DNA from 4 places in the Azonexus hydrophilus genome. Region 4 is predicted to be linked to each of the others. Evidence: riboswitches for the same ligand, from Rfam matches in the RefSeq annotation. Region 4 holds a riboswitch; each other region holds the start of a gene.

Region 1 (7,681 bases), 1.7 Mb from region 4:
GCCCAAGGCTGGTTCGGCAGCGTCGCCGTTGGTGCCGACGTCCGTCAACTGGCTTACGCCTGTATCGCCTATTTCATTTTTTCGTTGTTCATTCTGGTTGCCGCCTGCGAGACGAACAAGGTCTTTGCCGCCATCCTGTTCCTGATCAACGTGCTGTTGCCGTCACTGGCGCTGTCCATCCTCGGGGTGGCGCCGGCTTTGTTCATTGCCTTGGCCGGCTGGTCGGAACTGTTGATTTCGCTGCTCGGCTTCTACGCCGCCGGGGCGATTTTCCTCAACGCTTATTTCGGCCGTACGCTGTTGCCGCTGGGCGCGCCATTTGGCTTCGTTCGTAAAGGGATGCCCCCAGTGGCGGCGCTGCGCCATGAGGGAAAGCTGGCAGCTTGAGTTTGGCGTCGAAAAAACGCCCCGGCTGGCTGCGGGGCGTATTCTGTTTTGGTCGATTGCCGATCAGAACCGGTATTCGGCGCTGAGGTAGGCGTTGCGGCGGTCTTCCGGGTAGGCGTTGAACGAGGTGAAGGTGCCGTTGACGATGCCGTAGGAGTAGAACTTTCGGTCGAACAGGTTGTTCACGCCGAGCGCCAGCCGCCAGTCGCCGATGTCGTGCGCCAGCTTGATATCGGTCACGGTGTAGGCCGGCATCTTGTGGAAGCGGTTGGGCTGGTCGTTGTCGTAGCGCTGCTTGCCTGTGTAGCTCAGGTTCACGCCGAGACGGGTGCTTTCCAGTATCTGCCAGCCGAGATTGAGCGAGGCTCGGTGCTTGGGCACCAGCGGCACGTCGTTGCCGGTGACATTGTTCCCGCCGTAGCTGCCGTCGCGGAAGCGCGCCTGGGTATGGGTGTAGCGGGCGGCGAGATCAACGCCGGCGGTGACCTGCAGGCGGCCTTCGAGCTCAATGCCGCGGTGGCGGGTGGCATCGAGGTTGATGTTCGAGAAGGTCGGTGCGAAATAGTGGATTTCGTTGCTGATATCCATCTCGAACAGACTGGCGCCGAAGCTGGCGCCAGCCCCCTGCCAGCGGGCGCCGATCTCGCGGTCGAGCGAGCGTTGAGGCTTTAACAGCGTCGGACAAGGTGCCGTCCAGCAGCGGTTCTCGTCGATGTTGGCGATGCGGAAGCTGCGCCCGATCCGGCCGTAAGCCGAGAAGCCGGCGCCGAGTTCCTGCTGCACTGCGAGTTCGTAGGCCGACAGGCTGTGCCGCTCGCTGGCGTCACGCGGCACCAGGCGCTCGTGCTGCGTCTGGCGGACGCTCTCCCGGCGTCCGCCGAGGCTGATCCGGGTGCCACTGGCGGCCAGGTGCAGGTCGTTACGCAGGTAGAAGGCTTGGTTCTTCTGCTTGCCCGATTCGTCGAGGGCGCTCATGAAACCGGTGGCGGCGGTGTCGTTGTCGTAGGTCCAGTGGCTCCAGTCGGCGCCGACGGTCAGGTTGTAGAGCACCTGGTCGAAACGGGTCTGCCAGAGCACGCGCGGCGAGACCGTGGTGACGCCGACGTCGGTCTTGGCCAGTGTGCTGCCCCAGGCGGTGTTGTTGAACATGTCGGCACGCTTGTCGCGGCGGGCGATGTCGAGCGCCAGCGTCAGTTCGCCGAGGCGCCGTTCGCCGCGCAGCGAGAAACGCTGGCTGCGGCTGTCGAAATAATCGTCCGGGGTCGCCGCGCCGCGGCGGTCGCTGCGCAGTTGCGCTTCGCTGCGGGCGCCCGGCAGGCGTGAGTTCTGGTCGTCGGCGCTGAAGGCGAGGGCGACGAAGCCGTCGCGGTCGCCGAAGCGCAGTTCGCCGCTAGCGGTGTCGAGTTCGCTGCGGTTGTTGTCGCGGTAGTTGTCGGTACGCAGGCGCTGCGCGTTGAGGCGCAGACCCCAGCGTTCGCCGCCGGCGCGGAAACCGCCGCGCAGATCGCTCAGGTCATGGCTGCCGACGCGGGCCGAGACGTTACCGGAGAGCGGCGCGCCGAGCGCCGAGCGGGTGATGATGTTGATCGTGCCGCTGCTCGCGCCGCTGCCGTAAAGCACGGAACCGGACCCGCGGAGGATCTCGATGCGTTCGATGCTGTCGAGCGGGATCGCCGACAGGCGGGCGCTGACCAGTTCGTTCTCCGAAATGCGCTGGCCGTCGACCAGGACCAGCGTGTTCTGGTCGCCGGTCATGCCGAAGCCGCGCAGGTCGAGCGGCGAATCCGGCGTGCCGACGAAGTTGATGCGGCTATGTACACCGCCGAGTTTGTTCAGAACTTCACCGACGGTGGTTGCCGCACTGTTTCGGATTTCGTCTGCGGTGATCACCTGGGCGGCGATCGGATTTTCCTGTTGGCTTGATTCGAAGCGGGTAGCGGTGACGACGATGGTGTCGAGCGTCTGGGCGGCAAGATTGCCGGCGAACAAGGCGAGCAGCGTGGCTGCCACGGGTTTGAGGCGGATGTGCATTGGTTTTCCCCTGCCGGCAGCGTCCCCGCATGCCGGTGTGCTTGGTTGAGGTGAAGCGCGTGGGGAATGGGCTGACGGGCGGCCGTGGCCGCTTCCCCGCGGCACTTCGCTGGTCGTCGCAGGCCGGTCTCCGGGCTGGCAAGTCTTGACGCGTCGCCTTCCCGGGCAGAACCCAGTGGCCTTGTGACGCGCCCGCACTCGCTTACCGTTGCGGGGGCAGCAGCGGCTTTGTCCGAGGACGCACCGCTTTCCCGTTTCACCGTGGCGGAAAACCGCCGACGGCACCTGAAACGCTCATAATTATAGCGGATCGAAACGACACTGCCATGTCTTGCTTTTGTCTATATTTAGTCGCTTGCCGCTTCTCATCTACTGCATGTAGTGATTTTTGTTGACTGGCGGCAAGCGAAAGGCATAAACTCCGTCGCGTTGATGGTTCCCCGCAAGGGGATTAAAACGGGAATCCGGTGCCGGATCTGACGATCCGAATCCCGGGGCTGCCCCCGCAACTGTAACCGGCGAGCGTTTCGCCACCCCATGCCACTGGATGCGTCCGGGAAGGCGGGTGAAACGCGTTGAGCCGGGAGCCAGGAGACCTGCCGCAACGTGTCCTTTTCATTTTCCTTTGGGGCGGGGTGTCCCTGGTGAGAGGTTTTGCGTGAGCGTTTCGTCTCTTGTCGTCCGTGCTTGTCCGTTGTCGCCGTCCGTCGGCACAGCGTTGCGCGGCCGCGTCACGCGCCAGCCATGTTCCGCCCCCCGAACCGGAGCATTGCCGTGTCCTCGAACGTCCTCGCGCACATTTCCGACTTGTCCGCCCACAGTGCCGCCGCGCTGCAGGTGATCCGCCGTCATGGCGCGGTCGTCGAATTCCATCCCGAGAAGATTTCCGTTGCCCTGACCAAGGCTTTCCTGGCCGTCGAGGGGAGCCAGAGCGCGACCTCGTCGCGGGTGCGCGAACTGGTTGCGCGGCTGACCGAAACGGTCGTGCGTTCGCTGACCCGCCGCCTGCCGGACGGTGGCCGGGTGCATATCGAGGATATCCAGGACCAGGTCGAACTGGCGCTGATGCGCTCCGGCGAGCACGACGTCGCCCGCGCCTATGTGCTCTACCGCGAGCGGCGCGCCGCCGAGCGGGCCGCGCTGGCCGAAGTCCAGGGCGTGCCCGAGCTGCATGTGACGGTCGATGGCGAGCGCCGGCCGCTCGATGTCGCAGGTTTGCTGAAAACCTGCGAAACGGCGTGTGCCGGGCTGGGGGAGGGCGTTTCGCCGCGGACCATCCTCGATCACGCGCTGAAGAACCTGTACGACGGTGTTGCGCTGGCCGACGTCAAGCAGGCGCTGGTGCTCGCCGCGCGTACGCTGATCGAGCGCGAACCCGGTTACGACTACGCCACCGCCCGCCTGCTGCTGGCCAGCCTGGTCGAGGAAGCGGCCGGGCCGGAAGCGGCGCAGGATGAGGCCGTCGAAGCAACTTACTTCCCGGTCTTCGTCGAACGCGGCGTGATTGCCGAACTGCTCGACCCGCGCCTCAAGGATTACGACCTCGACCGCCTGGCCGCCGCGCTCAAGCCCGAGCGCAACCAGTTGTTCGGCTACCTCGGCCTGCAGACGTTGTACGACCGCTATTTCCTGCACATCGACGGCCGTCGCATCGAAACGCCGCAGCTTTTCTTCATGCGCGTGGCGATGGGCCTGGCCTTGAACGAAATCGACCGCGAAGCGCGCGCCATCGAGTTCTACGACCTGATTTCCAGCTTCGACTTCATGTGCTCGACGCCTACGCTGTTCAACAGCGGCACCCTGCATTCGCAACTGTCGTCCTGCTACCTGACCACGGTGGCCGACGACCTCGACGGCATCTACCAGTCGATCAAGGAAAACGCCCTGCTGCAGAAGTACGCCGGCGGGCTGGGCAACGACTGGACACCGGTGCGCGCGCTGGGCAGCCGGATCAAGGGCACCAACGGCCAGAGCCAGGGCGTCATTCCGTTTTTGAAGGTGGTCAACGACACGGCGGTCGCCGTGAACCAGGGCGGCAAGCGCAAGGGCGCCGTCTGCGCTTACCTGGAAACCTGGCACCTGGACATCGAGGAATTCCTCGAACTGCGCAAGAACACCGGCGACGAGCGCCGCCGCACGCACGACATGAACACCGCCAACTGGATTCCCGACCTGTTCATGCAGCGCGTAATTGCCGGTGGCGAGTGGACGCTGTTCTCGCCGGTCGATACGCCCGACCTGCACGAAAAATCCGGGCGCGCCTTCGTCGAGGCGTATGAAGCCTACGAAGCCAGGGCTGCCGCCGGCCAGTTGAAGCTGCACAAGAAGATTCCCGCCGTGCAGTTGTGGCGCAAGATGCTGACCATGCTGTTCGAGACCGGGCACCCGTGGATCACCTTCAAGGACGCCTGCAACCTGCGCTCGCCGCAGCAGCACGTCGGCGTCGTGCATTCGAGCAACCTCTGTACCGAGATCACGCTGAACACCTCGGATTCGGAAACGGCGGTGTGCAACCTCGGCTCGGTCAATCTGCTGGCGCACCTGAAGGACGGCCAGCTCGACCGGGAAAAGCTCGCCCGCACCGTGAGCACCGCCATGCGCATGCTCGACAACGTCGTCGATATCAACTTCTACGCGACGCCCAAGGCGCGCAACGCCAACCTGCGCCACCGCCCGGTCGGCATGGGCATCATGGGTTTTGCCGATTGCCTGTACCAGTTGGGCATTGCCTACGCCTCGCCGCAAGCCGTCGAATTCGCCGACCGCAGCATGGAAGCCGTCTGCTATCAGGCTTACTGGGCATCGACCGAACTGGCGCAGGAGCGTGGCCGTTACTCCAGCTTCACCGGCAGTCTGTGGGATCGTGGCATCCTGCCGCACGAAAGCATCGTGCTGCTCGAAGCCGGGCGCGGCGAGGCGGTCGAACTCAACCGCGACAGCCGCCTCGACTGGGACGCGCTGAAAGAACGCATCGCTCGCCACGGCATGCGCAACTCCAACTGCGTTGCCATCGCGCCGACCGCGACCATCTCCAACATCGTCGGCGTCTCCGCCAGCATCGAGCCGGCCTACCAGAACCTCTACGTCAAATCCAACCTGTCCGGCGAATTCACCGTGGTCAACGAAGCCCTGGTCCGCGACCTCAAGACGCTCGGCCTGTGGGACGAAGTCATGGTCGCCGACCTCAAGTATTTCGACGGCTCGCTCGCCCGCATCGACCGCGTGCCCGACGAACTGAAAGCCCGCTACGCCACCGCCTTCGAGATCGACCCGGTGTGGCTGATCGAAGCCGCCGCCCGACGCCAGAAATGGATCGACCAGGCGCAGTCGCTGAATCTCTACCTGGCGCTGCCTTCCGGCAAGAAGCTCGACGAGATCTACAAGCTGGCCTGGAAGCGCGGCCTCAAGACCACCTACTACCTGCGCACGCTCGGTGCCAGCCAGGCGGAAAAGGCCGGCGGTCGCGACGATGCCGTGGTGCAGGAAGAGGCGCCGAAGTTCTGCGCCATCGATGATCCGACTTGCGAGTCTTGCCAGTGACGGCGACCCCGGCGCGCCGGGTTAAGCTTCTGCCTTTTTTCGTTACCGGAACCCGCTGATGAAACCGAGTCCATTCCGCCATTTCGTCCAACTGGCCTGCCTGTTGCTGGCGCTGCCGGCGTTTGCCGGCGCCCCGGTCCTGCCGCCCGAGGTCGCGGCCAGCGCCGAACTGGTGCAGGGCGAGCGCGACGGCTACTGGGAGAAGACGCTGGTCGTCCACTTCCCGGAAGTCCGCCGGGCGCTGTCGACCAGCGACGGCATGGTCAATGCGCGGGCGGCGATCAACCACGCCGCGCACCCGCTGCTCTGGCGCAAACTGGGCGCTGACGCCAAGCCGTACACCGAACGGCAACGCCTGGCTGCGGCGGCGCGTCTGGGCGTCGCCGATGCCGCGGTGGCGCACATGGCAACGGCCGCCGACATGGACAACCTGGCGGTCGTCACGCGCAGCCACGGGCCGCTGACGGTGACCGTGCTGGCCACCGCTGGCGCGCGTACCAACGCGATCCGCACCGGCGTCGATAGCGGTAGCCACATCGAGGGTCTGGACAAGGACGGCAAGCCGACCGGCACGATCAACATCCTGGTGCTGAGCAACATCGAACTCAGCGACGCGGCGCTGGCCCGGGCGCTGATCACCGTCACCGAAGGCAAGACGGCGGCGCTCGAAGACCTCAAGGTGGCCAGCAGCTATACCAAGGGTGTGCAGGCGACTGGCACCGGCACCGACAGCATCATCGTCGTTTCCGGCACGGCGGCGCCGCGCGCCACTTACACCGGCGGTCACAGTCGCATCGGCGAGCTGATCGGCAAGGCGAGCTACGCGGCGGTGGTCGAGGCGCTGGGCAAGCAGAACGGCTATTTCCTACCCGGCGCCAAACGTTTCCCCGATGCCGCCGGCGGCCCGGACAAGGCCGAAGGCGATCTGCGCATCGCCTTGCTCCACCTCGACCCGGTGCCCGGCGACATCGCCGGCAACCGCGCCCGCATCGAGGGCGCCATCGGCGAAGCGGCGCGCCACGGTGCCGACTGGGTGGTGACGCCGGAACTGGCCGAAACCGGCTACAACTTTGTGAAGCGCATCGGCACCGACTGGATTCATCCTTTCCCCGACGCCTGGGTCCATACCCTGGCGGCAATTGCCCGCGATAACGGTATCGCGCTCTTCGTCGGCCTGGCCGAGCGCGAGCCGGGCAGCGGCAAGTTGTACAACAGTGTCGCGGCGATCGATCGCGCCGGCAGTATCCTCGGCACCTGGCGCAAGCAGCGCCCGGTCGGCCGTGCCGAAGCCTGGTCGCTGGCCGGCGGCGCCAGCCGGCCGCTGACGGTCGATGGCATCGCCGTCGGCAGCCTGGTCTGCGCCGACGCCTGGCGCCCCGACACCGCCGCGCAACTGGCCGGGCAGGGCGCGCAGATCCTGCTGTCGCCGGCCAACTGGCCGCCGGTCGAGGGCATGGGGCCGGGCGATGTCTGGGAAAAACGCACGGCCGAAACCGGCTTGCCGATGTTGATCGTCAATCGCGGCGGCACGGAACCCGAGCTCGATTTTTCGACCGGCGAGAGCGCCGTGTCGATGAACGGCGAACGCCTGTTCAGCTTCACCGCGCCGACCGGCGGCATCTTCTATGTGGACTGGGATCGCGGTCAGCGTTTCCGCGAAGTCCGTCCCTGATTCTGGAAGCCTCACCATGAAACTCTCCCGCGCCTTCATCCTGCCGCTGCT
Region 2 (7,681 bases), 830 kb from region 4:
CGACTAGCATCGCGGCCAGCGCCGATGAGGAAATCGACGCCGCCGGGCAATGGCTGCTGCCCGGGATGATCGATGATCAGGTGCATTTCCGTGAGCCGGGGCTGACGCACAAGGGCTGTATCGCGACCGAATCGGCGGCGGCGGTGGCTGGCGGCATCACCAGCTTCATGGACATGCCGAATACCAAGCCGCCGACCCTGTCGATGGCGGCGCTGGCGGAAAAGAAAGCCATCGGGGCGCGGGATTCGCTGGCCAACTACGCCTTCCACTTTGGCGTCTCCAACGACAACATCGATGCCGTGGCCGCGCTTGATCCGCGCCAAGTGGCCGGCATCAAGGTCTTCATGGGCGCCTCCACCGGCAACATGCTGGTCGATGACCCGGCCGTGCTGGAGCGCCTGTTCGCCTGCGCGCCAACCATCCTGATCACCCATTGCGAGGACACACCGTCGATTACGGTCAACGAGGAGAAATGGCGCAAAAAATATGGCGACGCCGTGCCGTTCTCGGCCCATCCGCTGATTCGCGACGCCGACGCCTGCTACAAATCCTCCTCGCTGGCGGTCGAGCTGGCCAGGAAACACGGCACACAACTACATGTGCTGCACATTTCCACCGCCCGCGAACTGGCTCTCTTTGAAGACAAGCCGCTGGCCGACAAGCGTATCACCGCCGAAGTCTGCGTTCATCACCTGCTCTTTGACGAGCGGGACTATGCCATCCTCGGCAGTCATCTGAAGTGCAACCCGGCGGTCAAAACCGAGGCTGACCGCGATGCCCTGCGCGCCGCGCTCAACACTAACCGGCTGGATGTGATCGGTACCGATCACGCGCCGCACACGCTGGCAGAAAAGGCCGGCAACTACTTCCAGGCACCGTCCGGCCTGCCGCTCGTCCAGCACGCGCTGCCAGGCCTGATGGGGCTGGTGCACGACGGCGTCATCGACCTGCCGACGCTGGTTGCCAAGACCAGCCACCGCGTCGCCGACCTGTTTGCGATTGCCGAACGCGGCTATCTGCGCGAAGGCTACTGGGCCGATCTGGTGTTGATTGGCGGCCGCGATATCGATGCACCGGACGATCCCATCCTCAGCCGTTGCGGCTGGTCACCCTTTGTTGGCCGACGCTTTCGCAGCCGGGTTTCCACTACGGTTGTTTCGGGTCAGCTTGCCTGGCATGAAGGTCAATTACGGCCGAACTGCCGTGGGCAAGCACTTTCATTTTTGCGCGATTCTTCCGGTTGACCGTAGCATCAAGCCGCGTCAAGAAGGATGCGTTCCATCCTGAAGTTTCACCTGGCTGTGCTTAAAAAAACAGCTGGCTGGCGTCTGGCTGGCTTGCTGGAAGCGAGGGTGAGAAACTTAGTGTTCGATGTGATGGCTGGCGTGCTGGCACAAGCGGAAGGCGAGGTCGTCGCGCTCGCGGGCCAGGCGCTCGCACTCGCGGTGCGCGGCGCAGATGGTCTTGTCCAAGTGCCAGACGCGCTGGGCGGCGACGATCAATTGTTCGTTGGCTTCCCGCAGTTCCATCAGTTGCCGGCCCAGTTCGATGATGGCCTGGCCGGATTCGAGCTGGGCGATGCGCGCGCGTAGATTGCTGGATTGTGTTTCGAGCACCGCGATGCGATTGGCTTGTTCGATGCTGCGGGCAGCATTGAGCGTGATCATCCGCTTCTGGCTGCTGCGGGCTTTCTGCAAGGCGCGGCGCAGGGCGGCGTTTTCCCTTTCCAGGGCGCTCTGCGGCTCGGCAGGTTCCTTTTCGAGGATGGCGCGGTTTTCAAGCGGGGCAAGCATGGTGTAACTCCTGACGCTGACCCAGGCGTTGGCTGGCGCGTTCGCACAATTCACGGGTTTCATGATCAATGTCCTGATCGCACAGATGCTCAAGCAGTCGTGCCGCGTGCAGCGCGGATTGACGACACCCGGTCTCTTCGTGGATCAGGACCAGGCTGAGGGTGGCGGCCCAGATGTCGCTTTTCGGCATGGTTTTCTCCTCAGAAACTGGCGCCGGCCAGCATCAGCCAGAGCAGGGTGGCGGCGATACCGGTATGGATCAACAGGCTGTTCATGTGGCGCCTCGCGTGAGTGAGAATGGTTCTTAATATACGTGAATAGCGAATTTAGTCAAACAAGAATTGTTTCGTTTTGTGACAATGCTATATTTTCGGGTGGAGGGCGCCGGCGTGTGATCGGCGCCCTCCGGAGGAGCAGGCGGGGTCAGCGACCTGCTCCGGCTTGCTCGGTGGGGCTTACTTGGTCAGGATCAGCTTGCCCTGGCGGGTGATGCGCAGGCGGTACTCGCTGCCGCTGTGGCGGATGCAGATTTCGTTGCATTCGCCAAACAGGGCTTTGCTGGCGATGCACTGGACTGCGCAGCTTGCGGCCCGGGCGGCGGCTTGTTCGGGCTTGAGACGCAAGGTCGGGCGCGGACCGTTGGCATGCAGGAAAGGAATGCGCAGAGTCTGTTTGCTCGGTTCCATGATGGGCTCCTCGAGGGATTACATCCGGGTGGCGTAGTACTCGACCACACGCTGCAGGTCGAGTGGGAAGGGCGCCGCGTCGCCGTCGGGCAGGTGGGTCAGGCGGGCGCAGGTCGTCGCGTCATCGAAGGTGATCCATTGTGGGCGCTCCAGCGCCGGCTCTTCCAGCGTAGCCCTTACCAGATCGATCTTACGTCCGGCCTCGGTCGGGCCGAAGGCGTCGCCGATGCGCAGGCGGATCGAAGGAATGGTCACGCGCTTGCCGTTGAGCTGGAAATGACCGTGGCTGACCAGTTGGCGCGCGGCCGGAATGGTCGGCGCGAAACCCGCGCGGAAGACCATGTTGTCGAGCCGACGTTCGAGCAGTTCGACCAGCTTGTTGCCGGTAGCACCACGATCCTTCTTGGCATCGGCAACGGCGCGGCGCAGCTGGCGTTCGCTCAGGCCGTAGTTGTAGCGCAGCTTTTGTTTTTCCATCAGTTGCAGGCCGAATTCGGACTTGCGCGAGGTGACTTTGCGGGCGCCGTGCTGGCCGGGCGGCTGGTTGCGTTCCTGCATCGATTTGCGTGACAGCCCCGGCAGATCGACGCCGAGGGCGCGCAGGACTTTGAGGCGGGGGCCGGTATAACGGGACATGATTACTCTCTCTCGTACTGTGATTGATGTCAGTGGGTCTGGCAGCCGGGGTGGGCCAGCGGGTAGCAGTCGACCGGAACCGAAGCGGGGTGGCAGTGCACCGCCTCCCAGCCGCCGAGGACTTCCTGCAGCGTGCTCTTCAGGTAGGGATTGAGGTCGGCGCTGTCGGCCACGCTGCGCAGATGAGTGCGCAAGGCTTCGGTCTTGTGGAAGGTGGCGCCGCGCAGGGCTGACGAGGACAACAGGTGGATGACGGCAGCCAGCCTGAGTTCGAGGGGCATGTCGGCGTGTTCCATGAGGGGCGCTCCAGTCGGTTCGGGGAAACTGGCTGGCTGGCCGGAAACGCGGCTTGCTGGCTACTGAATGAGAATTATTGTTAATAATTCATTTGGCGTCAAGTGTCTTTTGGCAGGCTGTGCTAACATCCGCCCGTTGGTGCTCGCGCATGCCTCGGCAGGCGCGGTTAAACGGGAAGCTGGGAGATTGGCCGTCAGGCAGATCCAACCAGCGCTGCCCCCGCAACGGTAAGTGGATGGACGTCCGCGTCCAGCTTTCACCTTGCAGCCACTGGCGATGCAACGCATCCCGGGAAGGCGGTGAAGGCAAGATCCACCAGCCCGGATACCGGCCAACAGGGTGGTCCGCGCATGCGCCGGGCCGTAATGCCTGATGTCGACGGGGAGGTCGGCAGGGCGTCATTCCGGAACTTCTTCCCATGTCAAAAATCCCTACGCGTGTGGCGGCGTGCGCCCTGTTCACGGCGGCTGCCTGTTTTTCCCCGCTTGCTCTGGCTCACGGCAACCACACCCACGGTCACGGCAATGTCCAGGTCAGTGTTGACGGCACGGCGCTGACAGTGCGCCTCGATGTGCCGCTGGAAGCCTATCTCGGCTACGACTATCCGCCCCGCAACGAAAAACAGCAGCAGGTCTGGCAGGCCTTCGTCGAACGTGTCGCCGACCCGCTGCGCTTTGTCGAGCCGCCGGCCGAAGCCCAGTGCAAGCTGAGTGGCAGTCGCACCGAACCGGCGCTGGGCGAAGTCGATCCCAAGGTCGATATTGCCAACCTGGTGCACGAAATCCGCTTCGAATGCGCCCAGCCCGAAGCGCTCAAGTCGCTAAGCTTCAGTGCTTTCCGCGACCACCCGGGGCTCAAGCAGTTGCGGGTCCGCCTGGAGAGCGCTGGCGCGAAAAAGACCCAGACCATCCGTCCGCGTTTCCCGGCGCTGGTGTTCTGATGCTGGAGGCCGGCTTTACCCAACTCACCCAGTTGCTGCTGACGCCGATTCTCTGGCTGCTGGCGGCGGCGCTGGTCTACGCCCTGTGGATGAGCGGTGCCGTGCTGGTCGAAGCCTGGCAGCGGCGTTCGCCGGCCTTCCGCAGTCTGCCTGACGCACCGGAACTGGCGTTCGACGAGATCGAGCTGATCGTCCTGCGCCGGCTTGAGCCGCTCCGCCTGCTCAGCCGGGTGACGCCGATGCTCGGCCTGATCGCCACCATGATCCCGCTCGGCCCGGCCCTGCACGGCGTTGCCAGCGGCAACGGCAGCGCTGCGCTGGCGGTGTTCAGCGACGCCTTTGCCGGCGTCGTGCTGGCGCTGACGGCGGCGGCCATCGGCCTGGTCCTGTATTCCCTGCGCCGTCGCTGGCTGCTCGGCGAACTGCTGGCCATTCGCAAGCGCCGGGAGGGCCTGGCGTGAGCCTCAAGCATTTCAACATCCTGGAAGAGGATGACGACGACCCGATGCTGTCGTCGATCAACCTGGTCGATGTCTTTCTCGTTCTGGTCGTCGCCCTGCTGGCGGCGGTCAATCTGTCGTCGGCTGGTGATCCGGGGGCGCCGGTGGAACTGGCGATTCCGGAAAACGGCCAGGAAATCCGCTACCAGGGCACCGGCGACAGCGGCGAAGGTGAGGGCGTGCGGGCCGGCGTTGCCTACCGCTTGCGCGACGGCAGCATCATCTACGTTCCGGAAGACGGCCCGGCCGCCAAGCCATGATGCGCTGGCTGGGATGGCTGCTGCTCGTCTGCCTGGCGGGTGCCGCGCAGGCGCGCGAACTGTTGTGGGTGACTGCCGACATCACGCCCAAGGCCCGCACCGCCCTGGTCGAACGCCTGGCGCAGGCGAATGGCTGGCGGTTCCGGCATTTCGATACGCCGCTGACCCTGCCGGAGAGCGAACGCCCGGCGCAGCGCCAGCGCCTGCTGGCGGCGGCCGGCAGTGCCGACATGCTGTGGGTCGATGCGCCGCATGCGATGCCGCAGGCACTGCTGGCCGACTTGCTGCCGCCTGGGGCGGTCAAGGTGCCGGTGGTCTGGATTGGCCCCGAGTCGGTTGCCGCGTCTGATCGGCTGGCCGATTACCTGCGCCATGGCGGCGAAGGCAACATCCGCGCCGCGCTGACCCTGGCCACCCGCCGTCTCGCCGGCATGAGCGAAGCGCAAGCTGCGGCTGACCTGCCGGCGCCGCGCCCCTGGCCGCGCCAGGGGCTCTACCATCCGGACGCACCGGACTTCCTGGCCGACGTCGACGCCCTGCAAGCCTGGCGTCGCGATCCGCGACCGGCAGTGGCGGTGCTCGTCCATCGCCATCATTTCGTCAATGGCGAAACAGCCTGGCTCGACGCCTGGTTGCGCCGCTTCGACGCGCACGGGCTGGCAGCCTATGCGGTCTTCGGTCAGCAACTCGATGCCGGTGGCCTGCGCCAGTTGCTGGTGGCGCGTGCGGACCGCCGCGACAGCGGCCCGGAAACGGCGCACCCGGCCTTACTGGTGCTGCACCAGCTGGTGTCGAAAGGCGCCGACCTGCAGACCCTGCTGGCGCGCTGGCAAGTGCCGCTGCTGTCGGCCTTGCCCTATCGCCATGGCGATACCGCCGCCTGGCAGAACGATGCGACCGGCCTGCGTCTGGCCGACACGCCCTTTTACCTGTTCCAGCCGGAGGCGGCAGGCGCCATTGATCCGCTGATCGTTGCCGCCCATCCCGACGATCAACGGCCGGTCGAACTGATCGAGCGCCAGGCCGATGCGCTGATCGCCCGCGCCGCGCGGCAGGTCGCGCTGCAGCGCAAGCCGCCGGCGGAGAAAAAGCTGGCGCTGATGGTGTACAACTATCCGGCCGGCGGCAGCAATTTCGGCGCCTCCTTCCTCAATGTGCCGCGCAGCCTGGAAAACGTCACCGCCGCGCTGGTGCACGCCGGCTACCGCACGCAATCCTTGCCCGAAGCGGCCTGGGTGGCGAACCTGCAACCCTTGCTGAGTGCCTACTATCCCGACGCCGACCTGCGCGCCCTGCTCGCCGCCGACCAGGCCGAGGCCCTGCCACTGGCTACCTACCGTGCCTGGTGGAACAGCCTGCCGGCCAACACGCGACAGCGCATTGCCGGCCACTGGGGCGAGCCGGAGAAAAGCCGTTATCTGGTCGACTGGCAGGGTGAGAAGGTTTTCGTCATTCCCCGCTTGCGACTCGGCAACGTCTCGGTGCTGCCGCAGCCGCCGCGCGAGGAAACCCTGCATCGCGGCCAGAATCCGTTTTCGCACAAGAGTGGTACGCCGTTGTCGCACCATTATCTGGCGGTTTACCTGTGGGCGCGCCAGGGCGATGCGCTGATCCACTTCGGTACCCACGGTACCCAGGAATGGGCCGGCGGCAAGCCGCGCGGGCTCGACGTCCTCGACGACGCTTTGCTGCCGCTGGGCGACTTGCCGGTGATCTATCCCTACATCGTCGACAACCTCGGCGAGGCGCTGACCGCCAAGCGGCGCGGGCGCGCCGTGTTGCTCAGTCACCATACGCCGGTGCTGGCGACCAGCGGCCTGGGGCCCGGCATGGCGCAACTGCACGAACTGATGCACGAGTGGGCGATTGCCGACGAAGGGCCGACCAAAATTGCGGTCGGTCAGCGCTTGACCGCGCTGATCGCCGAAAACCGCCTGCACCACGATCTCGGCTGGCCGATCGAACGGGTGCAGCGCGAACTCGATGCCTTCCTCGATGCCCTGCATCCCTGGCTCGACCAGCTTGCCCACGGCAGCCAGCCGCGCGGGCTGGCGGTGTTTGGCAGCGTGCCCGAACCGGCCTTGCTCCGCCTGCAGATTCTACAGGCGCTTCAGCGTCCCTTGCTCGATGCGTTGGGCGAGGACGTCGACGAAACCTTCCTGATGGATTACCGGCACATCGAGAGCTCGCGGCCGATGCGCTGGCTCGCGGTTGCGCTGAACGATGCCGAGGCCGCCAGTCGCCTCGATCTACGCCGTGCCGGCGACGATACCGCTGTGCCCAACCGGGCCGGCGAACGGGCCATCGACCCCGAGGCCTTACGCGAACTGGCCGGGCGGGCGCAGGCGCTCGACCGTTTGCTCAGCGTCGAGAACGAGATGCCGGCCCTGCTCGACGCGCTGGCCGGGCGTTTCATCCCGGCCGCTTACGGCGGCGATCCGATCCGCAATCCGGACAGCCTGCCGACCGGGCGCAACCTGATCGGCCTCGATCCCAGCCGCCTGCCAACCCGTCAGGCCTACACCGTGGCGCAACTGCTTTTCGATCAGTGGCTGGCCGGCTGGCTGGA
Region 3 (7,681 bases), 320 kb from region 4:
TGCCGACGCCGCTGTTTCGCCTGATTGCCGCTCGCTTGCTGCGTATTGATCCGCAGGCCCGTTCCAGCATGGCGGATGATCTGGCTGCCGGGCGGCCGACCGAGATCGACGTGCTCTGCGGCGAGATCGTGCGTCTGGCCGAGCGGCTAGGTCGCCGCGCCCCACTGAACGAGGCCATGGTCGCCCGTATCCAGACCCTGAGCACCCGCCCGACGACTACACCATGATGACGACGACCCAACGCGATGCGGGCTTGAGCCTGCTGCTGGCTTGCCTTTTTCTCGCCCTGTGTTTTGGTGCTGCCGAATGGACGGCGGGAACGCCTTTGTTCTCCCTCTCGCCGCCGGGCGGCGGTCCCGCCGATATGGCCGAGTCCTTGCGCCAGGACCTGCACCTGACCTTTTTCACCATCTGGGCCGCGTTGCTGCTGGCCGCGCCAGCGCTGGCGCTGTTGCCCAGCATCAACCGCTCACGCCAGGCCTGGCATTGGTGGCGCATCAGCTGGAGTGCTTCCCTGGTGGTGTTCGCCGTGCACTTCTACTGGGCCGTGGTCATCATTTTCGACAACGACTGGTCGCGCATCCTGAACACTCCCCGGGTCACCGTGCCGCGTCTGGACACCGTATTCGCCGTCTGGTGGGTGATTGACGTCTGCCTGGCCTGGACCTGGCAGACCAGGGCGTACTGGATGCTCTGCCAACGCTGGGCGTTGCATCTGCTGGCCTTTGTTCTCTTCTTCGTGGGGGCGGCGCGCGAGGGTGAGTTGCCGATTTCCCGTGTGCTCGGCTGGACCATGGCGGTACTTGTGTTCATCGGTTTGCTGAGCCGACTGTTCCGCCGGAATTCGGGCGCGTTCCGGCCGTAGTCGAAACGCCTCGCTTAGTCCCGGGGAATCACCACTCCAGCCCCGGCATCGCCTTGACCCCGGCCTGGAAGGCGTGTTTTTCCATGCCGATGTCGCTGACCGTATCGGCCGCGTCGCGCAGTGCCTGCGGTGCGGCGCGACCGGTGACGATGACGTGCTGCATGGCCGGGCGCGAGAGCAGCTTGGCGATGACGGCATCGAGGTCGAGCCAGCCGTACTTGAAGGCGTAGGTCATTTCGTCGAGGACGACCAGGCTGATCTCGGGGTTGGCCAGGTGCTGGCAGGCAACGTCCCAGGCAGCCTGGGCGGCCTTGGCATCGCGTTCCTTGTCCTGGGTCTCCCAGGTGAAGCCTTCGCCGCCAACATGCCAGGCGACGTTCGGCTGCTGGCGGAAAAAGGCTTCCTCGCCGGTATCCGAGCGGCCCTTGACGAACTGGACGACGCCCACCTTGAGGCCGTGGCCGAGCGCCCGGGCGACGACGCCAAAAGCGGCCGACGACTTGCCTTTGCCGTTGCCGGTGTTGATCACCAGCACGCCGCGTTCCTGCTGGGCGGCGTCGATCTTGCCGTCGATCACGGCCTTCTTTTTCTGCATGCGTTGTTCGTGGCTGATCGTCATGAGGTTTTACTCCGGGATGAAACAGCGGTGGCCGCGATCTTCGATCTGCCGCAGGCCGTGGCCGTAGAGTTCGGACAGCGTTGCCGCGGTCAGGATGTCGTCGACTGTGCCCTGTGCGCAACGACCGTCGCCGTAGACCAGCAATGCCCGGTCGCAGAAGCGGTGGGCCAGTGCCGGATCGTGCAGGACCATGACGACGGCGGCGCCGCAGTCGCGGGCGGTGCCGGCGAACAGTTCGAGGACGGCCATCTGGTGGTTGAGGTCGAGGTGCGACAAGGGTTCGTCGAGCAGGTAGAGCGTTGCCGCCTGCGTCAGCAAGGTAGCGATGGCCAGGCGCTGACGTTCGCCGCCGGACAGTGTGTGTACCTGGCGGGCTTCCATGCCGGCCAGACCGAGGGCTTTCAGGGCGCTCCTCGCCAGTTCGGCATCGTGCTTCGATTCCCAGTCCCAGCGACCGAGATGGGGATGGCGACCGGTGAGTGCGGTTTCGAGGACGGTCGAGCCGAACGGATCGTTCTGGAACTGACCGAGCCAGGCCCGGCGCAGTGCCGCCTGGCGCGGCGGCAGCAAGGCGCAGTCCTCGCCGTCGAGCAGCACGGCCCCGGCCTGCGGCGGACGCAGGCCGGCCAGTGTTGACAGCAGCGTCGACTTGCCGGCGCCGTTACGGCCGAGGATGGCCAGCCGTTCGCCCGGCTGCAGGCTGAGGTTGAGGCAGTCGACGACGGTTTTGCCGCCGATGTCGACGCTGAGCTGGCGGGCTTCGAGCAAGGGGGCGCTCATTTCGGTTGCCTCGACAGCAGGAACAGGAAAACCGGCACGCCGATCAGCGCGGTGAGTACGCCGACCGGCAGTTGCAGGGGCGCGATCACCGTGCGGGCGGCGGTATCGGCCAGCACCAGCAGCGAACCGCCGGCGAGTACGGTGGCCGGCAGCAACAGGCGTTGATCGTTGCCGGTGGCGAGTCGGACCAGGTGCGGGACGACCAGACCGACGAAACCGATTGAGCCGGCCGTGGTCACCGAGGCGGCGGTGGCCACCGAAGCCAGCAGATAAACCGTGTAGCGTAGCCGCCCCACCGCCACGCCCAGCGCCTGGGCCTGCATCAGGCCGCGCGACAGCAGGTTGAGTTCGCGGGCGAACGGCATCGCGCAGGCCAGTGCGACCACCAGCGCCAGTGCCGCCGGCCACCAGGTGAAGGTCTGCCCAAGGTCGCCCATCAGCCAGAACAGCATGCCGTGCAGCTTGCCTTCGTCGGCAATCGACAGCATCAGGGCAATCAGCGCGCCGCAGCCGGCGGCGACGATGACGCCGGTGAGCAGCAGGCGGGTCTGCGTCCAGCTACCGTCGCCATGCGCCAGCCCGAAGACCAGGAACATGGCACCGAGCGCGCCGGCAAAGGCGAGTCCGTCGACGGCCAGCAGCGGCAGCCCGATCAGGATGCCGAACATGGCGCCGACGCCGGCCCCGCCCGAGATACCGAGCACGTAAGGATCGGCCAGCGGATTGCGCAGCAGCACCTGCATCAGCGCCCCGGCCAGCGCCAGCAAGCCGCCGCAGGCGAAGCCGGCGAGTGCCCGTGGCAGGCGCAATTGCACGACCATGTCAGCCGCCCCGTCGCCGTGCCCGAACAACGCGGCGACGATGTCGGGCAGCGGCACCTTGAGGCTGCCCGCCGACAGGGCCAAGGCGAAACTCGCCAGCGCCAGCAGGCTGAGCGCGGAGAGAATCAGGAAGGCACGGCGGCGGGTGGGCATGGATTATTTCGGACTGTAGCGGATGCCGATGAAGGCGTTGCGCCCCGGGGTGGCGTAGGTGTTGACGAGTATATAGTCCCGGTCAAAGAGGTTGTTGACGCGGGCAAATACGCTCCAGGCCGGGGCAAAGCGGTAGGCGGCGTAGAGGTTGACCAGTGTATAGCTGCCCATATCCACTTTCGGGCCGGTGGACGGATACTCATGACGTTTGCCAGTGAACTGGAATTCGGTTCGCCAGTTCCATGGACCAATCTCCTGCCCAGCTGAAGCGTTGGCCGAATGCCGGGCGCGCCTGGGCAATTGCCTGCTGTTCTTCTGGTCTTTTGCGTCTAGCCAGTCGTAATTGAAGGCCAGATCGAAGCCGCGCAGTCTGCCTTGCCAGTTCAAAGTGGCGCCTTCAATTCTGGCGGTGTCGATATTGGTCGGGGTGGTGACTGCGCCGACCTGGGTCCAGGAGATCATGTCCTTGATGTGGTTGAGATACCAGGTCAGTGACAGAGCGTGATTTCCGGCTTCATGGTGAATCGTTATTTCGCGGTTTACTGCTGATTCTGGACGTACGTCCGGGTTCCCGATGTAGCCGCTTTTCAGGGGGTAATAGAGATCGTTGAACGTAGGCGCTTTGAACGCCGTGCCAATACTGGCACTGGCTCGCCAATTGGGCGTTAGACGATAGCCATAAGCAAGGGAGCCGGTGGTCTTGTCACCGAAAAGCGAGTCGTCATCATGGCGAATGCTTCCCTGCAGGCGATGTTGGCCAAAGCCGCGGTTCCAGCCCAGTTGAACGGAATCGTTTTGGCGTGTTTTTTCCGCGTAGTTGTCCGACGTCGTGATGGATTGTCGCGTGCTTTCCAGTCCGACCAGAAGATTGCCCCAGCGAGTATTCAGGTCGTGTTGCCACGAATACAGATTCTGATCGGTGTTGAACCGGCTATCGAACAAACCGTTACGCAGGTTGTCGGAATAATCGTTGCTGCGCCCGAATGTGAGTGTGCTGTTCCAGTTCGGGTTGATCTTGTTTTTCAATACCAAGGAGCCGTTGCCGTTCCGGGTCTTGCTCACCCAGTCGTTGGTAGCGCCACTGCCGTCATAACGGCTCATTCCGTCCGCATGAAGTGCCGACAGCAGCACTTCATGGCCCGGAGCGAAGGTATAACCCAGACGCGCCGATGCCGCGAGGTTGTGAAAACCATCCTTGTCCGGGTTGGCTGTAGTTGTCCAGGGGCGACTGTTGAAGCCCTTGGTGCTCTCGTGAGACACGGTTGCGCCATAGTTCCAGCCATTCTGTTTGCCAGACATGCTCACACTGCCATTTTGCGTACCGTAGTTACCGGCACCGGCTTCGGCGGAGAAATGAAAGGTTTCTTCGCTGCGTCGGGTGAAGATCTGGACCACGCCGCCGATGGCGTCACTGCCGTACATTGCGGAGGCTGGACCGCGGATGATCTCGATGCGTTCAATCTGCGCAACGGGAATGCGAGACCAGGAAACGTTCCCGTTAGTTGCCGAGCCCATTCGCATGCCATCGACAAGAAGCAGGGCGTGTTTGCCGTTAGTGCCTCGGATGAGCAGCGATGATTCGGCGCCCCAGCTGCCGTTGGCAACGATCTGTATGCCCGGCTGGGCAGCCAGGATCTGTTCGAGATTGGTGTGGCCGGCGGCTTCAATCTCGTTGCGCTCGATCACGCTGACATCGGTCAACACTTCGCTGACCCGCATCGGCTGGCGTGTCGCGGTGACCACCATGGTGTCGAGGCTGGCAAGCTGCTCCGTGGCCTGCAGTGGTTGGCAAAAAGCGAGCGGTAACAATACCGCCAGCGGCTTCAAACGTGAGTTCATGGATTTCCCCTTTCCGGCAGGCGTCCCCGCATGCCGGAATGCATTGACAAGGAAGTGCGCAGGGGAGAGGGCTGGTCAGGAACCGGCACCACCACCCCGTGGTACTTCCGCTAGGTGTGCAAGGCCGGTATCCGGGCTCACAAGTCTTGACGTATCGCCTTCCCAGGTTTCCCCAGTGGCTTCGTGATACGCCCGCACTTGCTTACCGTTGCGGGGGCAGCAGCGGCTTGGTCTCGTTGGAGACGCACCGCTTTCCCGTTTAACTGCGCTTGGTGAAAACCGCGCGCAGCACCTGACACGGCGCGCATTCTAGCGCGCCTGGCCGGGAGATGCGAATGCCAATGGCGTCGACAGCCGATAAAACACTTTGAAAATAGCTGCTTAGTCCTTGACCGGGCAGCATTTGTCCCTCTATAGTGCGCGCCATGAATAGCGAATTCGAAGCGCTCGAAGCCAAGATCGATCAGGTCGTCGCCCTGGTGCACCAGTTGCGTGCCGAGAACGAAGTCCTGAAGAACCAGATAGCCACGGCCGAGGCCGAGCGTCTGCACTTGCGCTCGACGATGACGGCTGCCCGCGAGCGGCTGGAAGGCCTGATGGACAAGCTGCCCGAGGATGCCTGAGATGAGTGCCGAGCAGAATTTCCTCGACGTCAAGATCATGGGCCGCGAATACCGCGTTGCCTGCCGGCCGGAGGAGCGCGATGCGCTGCTGGCAGCGGTTGATCTGGTCGACAACAAGATGCGCGAAATCGCCCAGAAGACCAAGAGCACCATCGCCGAACGCGTGGCGGTGATGGCCGCGCTGAACATCGCCCACGAACGCCTGGCGGCGCCGGCTGGCGAGGCTGCCGAAGAAGCGCTTGCGTCGACCGACACGAAGCGTAGAATCGAAGACATGGGAGCACGGCTCGATGCCGTGCTGGCACCCCAGCAGCAACTGGATCTCTGAGTCGCTGCGGGATTGCCCGCCGAGTGTTCCCTGCGGTGTTTGTTAAGGCCATATATTCCTTGAACCAATGCTGATTGGCATCGGTTGCGGACCAAGACTCCGCTGTTGTGCGCGTTCTTCGTCGAATGTGCCTGATGCGGAAGGAAAGCAGCCACTCTGAACCCAGGTTCAGGATGCCGGCCTGACGGCACTCGCGGGGACTTTTACCAAACAGGTGGCAGCTTCTGCCACCTGTTTTCATTTTTGGTTGTCAGCTTCAACGAATATCTCCGATCATGACGATTTGGTGGCTAACGTATCCCTTGCTGGGCATTTTTGGTGGTTTTGTCGCCGGTTTGTTTGGTGTCGGTGGCGGTCTGACGCTGGTGCCCTTCATGTACATGTTGTTTGTTGCCCAGAGCTTTCCAACCGACCATGTCATGCACTTGGCCCTGGGTACTTCGATGGCGACGATCGTGTTTACATCGATTTCCAGCATGCGCGCCCACCATGCGCACGGAGCAGTGCGTTGGGATATTGTCCGGACCATGGCGCCGGGTTTGGTGCTTGGTACCTTTGGCGGTTCGCTGGTTGCAGGCCAGGTACCGACCGGGCCAATGACTGCGATTTTTGTCGTCATCGTCTATTACGCGTCGTTGCAGATGATGCTCGATTTCAAACCGCACGCCCATCGTCAGATGCCAGGCAACCTGGGGCGTTTCGTCGCTGGCGGTGTGATCGGCGTAATTTCCAGCCTGGTCGCGGCCGGTGGCGGTTTTCTGTCGGTACCGTTCATGCTGTTCTGCAATGTGGCGATCCACAATGCCGTCGGTACATCGTCGGCGCTCGGCTTCCCGATCGCTGTTGCCGGTGCTGTTGGTTATATCGTCGCTGGCTGGAGCGATAGCGGACTGCCGGCCTATTCCTTCGGCTATGTCTACCTGCCGGCCTTCATCGGCATCGTTGCGATGAGCATCCTGATGGCGCCGGTCGGCGCCAAGCTGGCGCACAAGCTGCCGGTCAAGCAATTGAAGCGGGCCTTTGGCGGTTTCCTGGCGCTGCTTGCCACCAAGATGCTGCACAGCCTGATCGGCTGAAGTCGATCAGGCGCCGGCCTTGAAGTCGCGCAAGGTGGCAACGAGGTCGGCGAAGCGCTCGCCCTGAACCGTCACGTGGGCGCGCAGTTGTGCCGAGGCGAGATCGCTGTCGCCCTTGATGATGGCGTCGACGATGGCCTGGTGTTCGTTGAACGAGGTCGCCATCCGGTTGCGTACCCGCAACTGCAGACGCCGGTAGGGACGTAGCCGGCGGTGCAGGGCTGTTGCCTGCTCGACCAGAAAGCCGTTGTGGCTGGCTTCGTAGATGCGCTGGTGAAATACTTCATTCAACTGGTAATAGATATCCGGCGTGTTGGCATCGCGTGCCGCTTCGCAGGCGCGGTGCGCCTCCTGTAGCGCTGTCTGTTCGTCAGGCGTGATCCGCCGTGCGGCCAGGCGACCGCACATGGCTTCCAGTTCGGCCATCACCTCGAACATTTCACAGACCCGGTCTGCACCCACTTCGGGCACCGTTGCTCCCCGCCGCGGTCTGATTTCGATCAGGCCGACCGATGAAAGCTGGATCAACGCTTCCCGCACCGGCGTTCGCGAGACGCCGAAGGTATCGGCCAGTTCC
Region 4 (7,681 bases):
ACAGCGGATCGCTGTCGCTTTGCGTGCGGATGACAGGGGCACCAAAGGCGATCCAGGTTTCGGTTTCGGCGACCAGGGCCGGCTTGTCGAGGTGCTGGCGGATGATTTCGGCGGGCAGCGAGACGCGACCGCTGACTGCCAGTGTGCGCCCCTTCGGGTTGACGATGATGGCGGCCTTGACGCCAGGTTCCTGCATGGCAGCCTGGACCAGGCCGTAAATGCCGTCCATCTGCCCGGCAATGATGCCGTACTCGCTGACCGGCGCGAGGTAACGGACGGTGGCCAGGCCTTTGCCGCGCAACTGGTCTTCGATGGCGTTGATGCCGGTCATCGAGAAATAGAGCACGAGCAGCGTGGTGATCAGGGCGCTGGGTAGCAGCGTGAGGATCAGTAGTCGCTGGCGTAATGTCAGGTTGTTCATTCTTCAGTCCCGCTGGTGAGCAGTTTCTGCAAGAGATCGGTTTCGTCCGGCAGGCGCAGGCCAAAGGCATCGGCGACGCTCTGGTTGATGGTCAGCGAATATTCGGAAGGTGGTCGCGGCGGCGGCAGGCGGTTGCCATGAACCGAAATCAGTGCACCGGCCTGTCGGCCGATCTGGGCTGGCGTCGAATACAGTGCAGCGAGCGCTCCTGCCTTGGCCAGGGAGGCGGAGAAGCCGATGACCGGCCGCTGGAAGCGGTAGGCAGTGATCAACAAGGGGCGGATACTACTGCGTGAGTAGATCAGTGCATCGGGGACGGCCAGCAGGACTTCGCTGCGGGCGAGCAGGTTTTCGAGCGTGGGCAGTATTTGTTGTTCGTTGCTTGCCTGCTCGCTGTGCAACTGCATGCGCTGAAGGGTCAGTGCCGAGCGGAACGATGCGATCTGCGGTGCCGATTGATCGCTGACCAGCAAGCCGACGCGGCGCACTTCCGGGAATAGCAAGCGTAGCAACCGTGCCTGTCGTTTGGCCGGCTGATCCAGGTAGATAGCCGAAACCAGGGGCGGTGCACGCGCTTCGACAAGCGCCGCCTGGTAACTGTATTCGGGCAACAGGGTGGCCAGGATCGGTGTTTTCGGATTGGCTGCGAGGGCGGTACGCAGGGCACCGCTGCCGGCGGTGACGATGAGGTCCACCGGTTGCCGGTCGGCTGGTCGGAGATTGTTATCGGTGTAGGCAATTTTCCAGCCGGCCTGCAGGTTTTTTTGCAGGCTGCTGGCGAATTCTCGGTACGGCGCGCTGTCATCGGCCAGGATGAGCGCAATTTCGCCTGCCCAGGCTTTTGCATGGAATAGGAAAAACAGCAGGAGGAGCAGTGCTGGCCGCGACATGCCGTCACTATAGGGGCTGGCGACATGCCAGGGCAATACACGTTTGCCCTACGTTGTACTCGGCCAGAGAATATCGAGCAGCAAAGGCAGGCCTTCGCTGATGGCAACCGGTCCCGGCGTCAGGATGATCGCCGACTTGATCTCGTGCATGCGCGCCTGATTGACCGCCGGAATGGCCTCCCAACCCGGCCGGGCAGCGACACGTTCGGGGCGGAAGTGTTTGCCGCACCAGGAGCCGATGATGATCTCCGGCGCCGCCGCGATCACTTCCTCGGGTGTTGGCCGGCGGTCGCGGGACAACGGCGAGCGTGCGCGTTCGGCGAAAACATCTTCGCCGCCGGCGATTTCAATCAACTCGGATGCCCAGCGCAGGCCGCTGATCAGCGGATCGTCCCATTCCTCGAAATAAACGCGCGGCCGGCGGCCATGTTGGGCGATGTGTTTCTCGGCCAGTGCCCGGGCCTGGGCGATCTGCGCTTCCAGCCCGGCGACCAGCGCCTGTGCGCGATCCTCGGCGCCGACCAGGCGGCCGACGGTTTCGATCATCGCCAGGATGTCGTCGACGCTGCGCATGTTCAGCGCGTAGACCGCAATGCCAGCCTTGATCAGGTCACGGGCGATGTCGGCCTGGAGGTCGGAGAAAGTCAGCACTAGGTCGGGTTCGACGGCGAGGATCTTCTCGATGTCGCCGGTGGTGAAGGCGAAAACCTTGGGTTTTTCCTTGCGCGCCTGTGGTGGCCGGACAGTGTAGCCGCTGATGCCGACGATGCGGTCCTGCTCGCCCAGGGCGTAGAGGACTTCGACGGTTTCGGTGGTCAGGCAGACGATGCGCTGGGGCAGGCGGGGCATGGCGTTCTCACTTGGGGCGACGGCTGCGTGCGACATCGAGGTGGTCGCAAAGTTTCGCCGTACCGTCGAGGATGCGCGGCGTGTGCCGCTGCATGATGTCGGGATTGATGTGGAAAAGGTTGCCGCGCTGGACGGCGGTCATGCGCTTCCACTGCTGCCAGTCGTCCAGCCATTCGGGCTTGGCGTCGCCCATGCCGGTGGCGACGATGGCTTCCGGGTCAGCCTCGATCACCGATTCGATGCCGACGCGCGGCGCCATCTGCGTCAGGTGGCCGAAAATGTTCTCACCGCCGCAGATACGCATCGCGTCGCTGATGATTTGCGGGCCGCCGACGGTGACCAGCGGTGCCTTCCAGATCTGGTAGAAGGTGCGTACCTTGGGTTTGCCGGCGTTGGCCGTGCGCAAGGCCGCCATGCGCTCGCGGAAACGTCTAGCCTCGGCGTTGGCGACCGCTTCCGTCCCGGCCAGTCGGCCGTAACGTTCGACCTGGCCGGCGATGTCTTCCATGTGGTTGGGCTGGGAAACGAAAACAGTCAGGCCGAGCGCCCGCAGCTTGTCAGCCTGCGCCATGTTGTTGCCGCTTTCCCAGGCCAGCACCAGGTCAGGCTTGAGGGCGACGACCGCTTCCAGATCGATGCGCGAATAGCCGCCGACCCGCCTGACCTGTTTGGCGGCGGGCGGATAGTCGCTGTAGTCGACGGTGCCGACCAGCTTGTCGCCGGCACCGGCAGCAAACAGCGTTTCGGCAATGTGCGGGGCGAGGGCGACGATGCGCTGCGCGGGTCTGGCCAGCCTGACTTCGCGGCCGGTATCGTCCTTGATCAGCAGTTCGGCGTGGACCATCGGGCTCAGGGCGAAGGCTGCCAGTACAGCAGGCAGGTGGATTTTCATGCGGGCTTCCAGTCGGCAAGGGCTGCCTTCAGACACTGCCAGCCGGCCTCGTCGGGTGGCAGGCCGACGCGCAGCAGCGGATTCGATTCGTAGCGGCGGGTGAGGATGGCGCGGCGCGCCAGGTGTTCGTGCAGTTCGGCGGTGGTCGGTGCGTTCAGTGTCGCGAACAGTGGCGTCGCCTTGACCTCGCCGAGTGGTGCCAGCAACTGGCGCAGGCGTTCACCGTCGGCCAACAGGCGCTGGCGCGTGCTTGCTTGCCAGGCGTTGTCGGCCAGTGCCAGCGTTGCTGCGGCGCGCGACGGGCCGGCGACGCTCCACGGGCCGATGGCCTCGGCCATCTTCGCCAGCAGTTCGGGGGCGGCGAACAGGAAACCGACGCGCAGCCCGGCCAGGCCGAAGAACTTGCCCAGCGAACGGAAGACGATCAGGTTAGGGGCGTCCGCCGTGCCGGCCAGCGGCGTCAGGCTGTGCTCGGGCGTGGCGTCGATGAAGGCTTCGTCGACGATCAGCCAGCCGCCGCGCTTTTTCAGTTGCGCTGCGGCGTCGACCGCCAGTTCGCGCGGGTGGCGGTCGGCGGTCGGATTGTTCGGGTTGCACAGCAGCACGTAGGGCGTCGCCGCCGCCAGCGCGCGCGGCAGGGTCGCGTTCTGCAGGAAGCGCAGCTTGTGGCCGGCGCGCTGCCAGGCCTGCGGGTGTTCGTTGTAGAGCGGCGCGATGCAGGCCACGGCGGCGCGCGGCAGCAGCGCCGGCAACCACTGGATGGCGGCCTGCGAGCCGGCCACTGGCAGCAGGTTGGCGTTGCCGTAGTAGGCGGCAGCGGCGGCCTCCAGGCCGTCGTTGTCTTCCGGCAGGCGTTGCCAGACTGCGGCCGGCAGCGGCGGCACCGGCCAGCCCTGCGGGTTGATGCCGGTGGACAGATCGAGCCAGTCGGCGAGCGGGATGTCGTAGTGGGCCGCGGCTTCGCGCAGGCGGCCGCCATGGTCAAGCATGCAGGGCTCCGATCAGGAAAAGGACGGCTAGCCACAGCCACAGGCTGCGCCGGATCAGCGTGATCGCCCGGCCGAGGTCGGCGGCGACCGGCGCCGGGCCGCAGCCGAGCGGCGGGCGAATTTCCTCGCGGCCGTGGTAGATGGCGGCGCCGCCGCATTGCACGCCGAGGCTGCCAGCGCCCGCCGCCATCACCGGGCCGGCGTTCGGGCTTTCCCAGCCGGGCGCCTGGGTGCGCCAGCAGGCCAGTGCGTCGCGCCAGCGGCCGAGCAGGGCGTAGCTCAGTGCGGTCAGCCGGGCCGGTAGCCAGTTGAGCGCATCGTCAACGCGGGCGGCCCAGCGGCCGTAGAGGTTGTAGCGTTCGGTGCGGTAGCCCCACATCGCATCGAGCGTGTTGGCCAGCCGGAACAGCAGGGCGCCGGGGCCGCCGAGCAGGGCGAACCAGAACAGCGCGCCGAAGATCGCGTCGTTGCCGTTTTCCAGCACCGATTCGACGCCGGCCTTGGCGACGCCGGCCTCGTCGAGTGCTGCGGTATCGCGGGAAACAATCCAGCCGACGCGCTGCCGCGCCTCATCAAGGCGTCCCTCGCTCAGCGGCCGGGCGACCGCTTCGGCGTGTTCGCACAGGCTGCGCGCGCCGAGCGAAAAATAGAGCAGCAGTACGTCGACCGCGAACGGCGCCAATGGTCGCAAGGCCAGCGCCAGCGCCACCCAGGGCAGCACCGCCAGCGCCCAGCCGAGGACGCCGCCGGCAATCGTGCGCCGGTTCAGCCGCTTTTCGATCGCCGCCGCCAGCGCGCCGAAGCCGACCAGCGGGTGAAAACGCCGCACTTCGCCGAACAGGCGGTCGAGCAGCACCGCGGCGAGCGCCGCCAGCGGCATGGCGTAGGGGCCGGCGAGCAGGTTCAATTCGGCCATTGGCGGGCCAGGGCGATGGCGGCGTCGATTGCCGCGCGCGCCTGTGGATTGTTGTGCCAGCAGGTCGAGCCGATCATGCGGGCGATGTGCAGCGTGACGACGGCGCTTTCCTCGCCGGCCAGCCGGGCCAACGGCGCGTAGCCGGCCTCTTCGAGGCGGCGGATCACCGTCGGCCCGACGCCGGGCAGGGCGAGCAGCGCGGCGCGCTGGTCGGCCGGGAAAGTGCCATTCATGCGCCGCGCTCCGCCGCGGCGAGCGCCGACAGGGCGGCGGTCAGCCCGGCATTTTCCGGTAAATCGCGCGTCCCCCACTGTTCGTGGAAGACCAGTTCCTCGACCGGCAGGCGCGGCAGCCAGCCGGCGCTTTCCAGTTCCGGGCGATCCTTGAAATGGCTGACGTGGCCGATGCACAGATAGGCAATCGGCACGATGTGATGCGGAATGCCGAGCGCGTCCTGCAGCGCCTTCTCGTGGAAGATGCTGACCCAGCCGACGCCGAGGCCCTCGGCGCGGGCAGCCAGCCACAAGTTCTGGACGGCGCACACGCTGGAATAGAGGTCCATGGTCGGCATGTGCGTGCGGCCGAGCACGACCGGGCCGCTGCGCGAGCGGTCGCAGGTGATGCACAGGTTCACCGGCGCGTCGAGGATGCCCTGCAGTTTCAGCTTGCCGTAGATTTCGCGCTTTTCGTCCGGAAACATCGTCGCCGCTTCGGCATTGGCCTGCGCGAAGATGTCGTGCACCCGCTGTTTCACGTCCGCCGAGCGGACGACGAGGAAATTCCACGGCTGCATGAAACCGACCGACGGCGCGTGATGCGCCGCCATCAGGATGCGCGCGAGCTGGTCGTCGGCGACCGGGTTGGGCAGGAACTGGCCGCGCACGTCGCGGCGGCTGAAAATGGCGTGATAGACGGCGGCCCGTTCGGCGTCGGAAAAAGCGTGCTGGTTTTCCATGGATTCCCCTTCTGGAAACGCGAAGGCACCCGTCCACGGTGCCGAATTACGTCTCCCGGCCGGTCTTCTGACTCGGATTCACCCGGACGATGCGCCTTCCCGCCGCAGCAGTGGCCTGTGCATCGCCCGTCATCCTCACAGCGTTGGGCACGTGGCGGAATCGCACCGCCTTCCCGATTCTCCTGCCGGCAAAGCCGGAAGGCACCGGGAGACAAGTTTCCGATTCGCATCGGAAGGCAGCGATGGTGCCATAATTACGGCCTTTTTTCACGGGTTTGCACGCATGATAGGCAACGCGCTGATGGTCCAGGGAACGACGTCCGACGCCGGCAAATCGACGCTGGTCGCGGCGCTGTGCCGGATTCTGAAGCGGCGTGGGGTACGCGTGGCGCCGTTCAAACCGCAGAACATGGCGCTCAATTCGGCGGTTACCGTCGACGGTGGCGAGATCGGCCGGGCGCAGGCGTTGCAGGCGCTGGCCTGCGGTCTCGAAGCGCATACCGATTTCAACCCGGTGCTGTTGAAGCCGACCACCGACCGCAAGGCGCAGGTGATCATCCACGGCAAGGTCGCCACCGACCTCGACGCCAAGGCCTACCACGACTACAAGCCGCGGGCGATGGGCGCGGTGCTCGAATCCTGGGGCCGGCTGACCGCGCAATACGATTGCGTGCTGGTCGAGGGCGCCGGTTCGCCGGCCGAGATCAACCTGCGTGACCGCGACATCGCCAACATGGGCTTCGCCGAAGCGGTCGATTGCCCGGTGATCATCGTCGCCGACATCGACCGCGGCGGCGTCTTCGCCCATCTGGTCGGCACGCTGGAGCTGCTGTCGGCGTCCGAGCAGGCGCGCGTCGTCGGCTTCGTCATCAACCGTTTCCGTGGTGACATCGCGTTGCTCGAACCCGGTCTGGCCTGGCTGGAGCAGCGCACCGGCAAGCCGGTGCTCGGCGTGCTGCCCTACCTGCACGGCTTGATGCTCGACGCCGAGGACGCAATCGCGACATCCACGGTCGACGGCAAGAAAACAGCAAAAATCCGCGTCGTCGCGCCGGCCTACCCGCGTACTTCCAACCATAACGACCTCGATCCACTGCGCCTGCACCCGCAGGTCGATTTCCGCTGGATCGCGCCGGGCGAAGCTTTGCCGCCGGCCGATCTGATCGTCCTGCCCGGTTCCAAGGCGGTGCGCGCCGACCTCGACTGGCTGCGCGTCCATGGCCACGACCGCGCCATCGCCCGCCACCTGCGCTACGGCGGCAAGGTGATCGGCCTGTGCGGTGGCTACCAGATGCTCGGCCGCAGCATCGCCGATCCGCTCGGTCTCGAAGGCAAGCCGGGAACGACGCCCGGCCTTGGCTTCCTGGCGGTGGACACGACGCTGGAAACGGAGAAGCAGCTGCGCAATGTGAGCGGCCACTTGCATCTCGAAGGCCGGCCGGTGATGACCGGCTACGAAATCCACCTCGGCGTCACCCAGGGCGATGGCTTGACGTGGGCTGCCGTACAGCTGGCCGACGGCCGTGCCGATGGTGCTATCTCGGCCGACGATCAAGTTCTCGGTACTTACTGCCACGGCGTTTTCGACCATCCCGAGGCCTTGGCTGCATTGTTGCGCTGGGCCGGTGCCGGCGAGGTCGATCACGTCGACTTTGCCGCCCGCCGCGAAGCCGATCTCGACCGCCTGGCCGATTCGGTCGAGGCGGCGCTCGCCTGGGAAAAGCTCAGGCCCTGGCTGGCGCTGCCTTGAGCGTCAGCGGCAGGCCGGC

The links. A riboswitch is a leader RNA that binds a small molecule or an ion and turns the genes downstream of it on or off. The one in region 4 is predicted to bind cobalamin.
Region 1: it holds a riboswitch for cobalamin, as region 4 does, so the genes downstream of both, AADV58_RS09270 (TonB-dependent receptor) here and bluB (5,6-dimethylbenzimidazole synthase) in region 4, are expected to answer to the same signal.
Region 2: it holds a riboswitch for cobalamin, as region 4 does, so the genes downstream of both, AADV58_RS13375 (ZrgA family zinc uptake protein) here and bluB (5,6-dimethylbenzimidazole synthase) in region 4, are expected to answer to the same signal.
Region 3: it holds a riboswitch for cobalamin, as region 4 does, so the genes downstream of both, AADV58_RS02455 (TonB-dependent receptor domain-containing protein) here and bluB (5,6-dimethylbenzimidazole synthase) in region 4, are expected to answer to the same signal.

Annotation. Positions count from the first base shown of each region.
Region 1 covers NZ_CP151406.1:1,931,048-1,938,728, forward strand. The annotation lists gene AADV58_RS09265 (acetate uptake transporter) at 1-387, shown strand, start outside; gene AADV58_RS09270 (TonB-dependent receptor) at 451-2,418, opposite strand; cobalamin riboswitch at 2,523-2,722, opposite strand; cobalamin riboswitch at 2,834-3,036, shown strand; gene AADV58_RS09275 (ribonucleoside-diphosphate reductase subunit alpha) at 3,193-5,958, shown strand; gene AADV58_RS09280 (adenosylcobinamide amidohydrolase) at 6,017-7,630, shown strand; gene AADV58_RS09285 (hypothetical protein) at 7,647-7,681, shown strand, end outside.
Region 2 covers NZ_CP151406.1:2,774,664-2,782,344, reverse strand. The annotation lists gene AADV58_RS13405 (dihydroorotase) at 1-1,244, shown strand, start outside; gene AADV58_RS13400 (hypothetical protein) at 1,362-1,793, opposite strand; gene AADV58_RS13395 (hypothetical protein) at 1,777-1,983, opposite strand; gene hemP (hemin uptake protein HemP) at 2,249-2,479, opposite strand; gene rpsD (30S ribosomal protein S4) at 2,498-3,115, opposite strand; gene AADV58_RS13380 (hypothetical protein) at 3,145-3,411, opposite strand; cobalamin riboswitch at 3,532-3,762, shown strand; gene AADV58_RS13375 (ZrgA family zinc uptake protein) at 3,831-4,352, shown strand; gene AADV58_RS13370 (hypothetical protein) at 4,352-4,813, shown strand; gene AADV58_RS13365 (DUF2149 domain-containing protein) at 4,810-5,112, shown strand; gene cobN (cobaltochelatase subunit CobN) at 5,109-7,681, shown strand, end outside.
Region 3 covers NZ_CP151406.1:499,642-507,322, forward strand. The annotation lists gene AADV58_RS02430 (2-dehydropantoate 2-reductase) at 1-227, shown strand, start outside; gene AADV58_RS02435 (hypothetical protein) at 224-865, shown strand; gene cobO (cob(I)yrinic acid a,c-diamide adenosyltransferase) at 894-1,484, opposite strand; gene AADV58_RS02445 (ABC transporter ATP-binding protein) at 1,491-2,264, opposite strand; gene AADV58_RS02450 (iron ABC transporter permease) at 2,261-3,238, opposite strand; gene AADV58_RS02455 (TonB-dependent receptor domain-containing protein) at 3,242-5,077, opposite strand; cobalamin riboswitch at 5,183-5,388, opposite strand; gene AADV58_RS02460 (hypothetical protein) at 5,503-5,700, shown strand; gene AADV58_RS02465 (cell division protein ZapA) at 5,702-6,028, shown strand; RNA gene ssrS (6S RNA) at 6,053-6,232, shown strand; gene AADV58_RS02475 (sulfite exporter TauE/SafE family protein) at 6,304-7,104, shown strand; gene AADV58_RS02480 (GntR family transcriptional regulator) at 7,111-7,681, opposite strand, start outside.
Region 4 covers NZ_CP151406.1:181,488-189,168, reverse strand. The annotation lists gene AADV58_RS00870 (diguanylate cyclase domain-containing protein) at 1-421, opposite strand, end outside; gene AADV58_RS00865 (ABC transporter substrate-binding protein) at 418-1,311, opposite strand; gene AADV58_RS00860 (cobalamin-binding protein) at 1,360-2,160, opposite strand; gene AADV58_RS00855 (cobalamin-binding protein) at 2,168-3,052, opposite strand; gene cobD (threonine-phosphate decarboxylase CobD) at 3,049-4,041, opposite strand; gene cbiB (adenosylcobinamide-phosphate synthase CbiB) at 4,034-4,957, opposite strand; gene AADV58_RS00840 (Pathogenicity locus) at 4,945-5,190, opposite strand; gene bluB (5,6-dimethylbenzimidazole synthase) at 5,187-5,912, opposite strand; cobalamin riboswitch at 5,953-6,136, opposite strand; gene AADV58_RS00830 (cobyric acid synthase) at 6,196-7,662, shown strand; gene cobU (bifunctional adenosylcobinamide kinase/adenosylcobinamide-phosphate guanylyltransferase) at 7,637-7,681, opposite strand, start outside.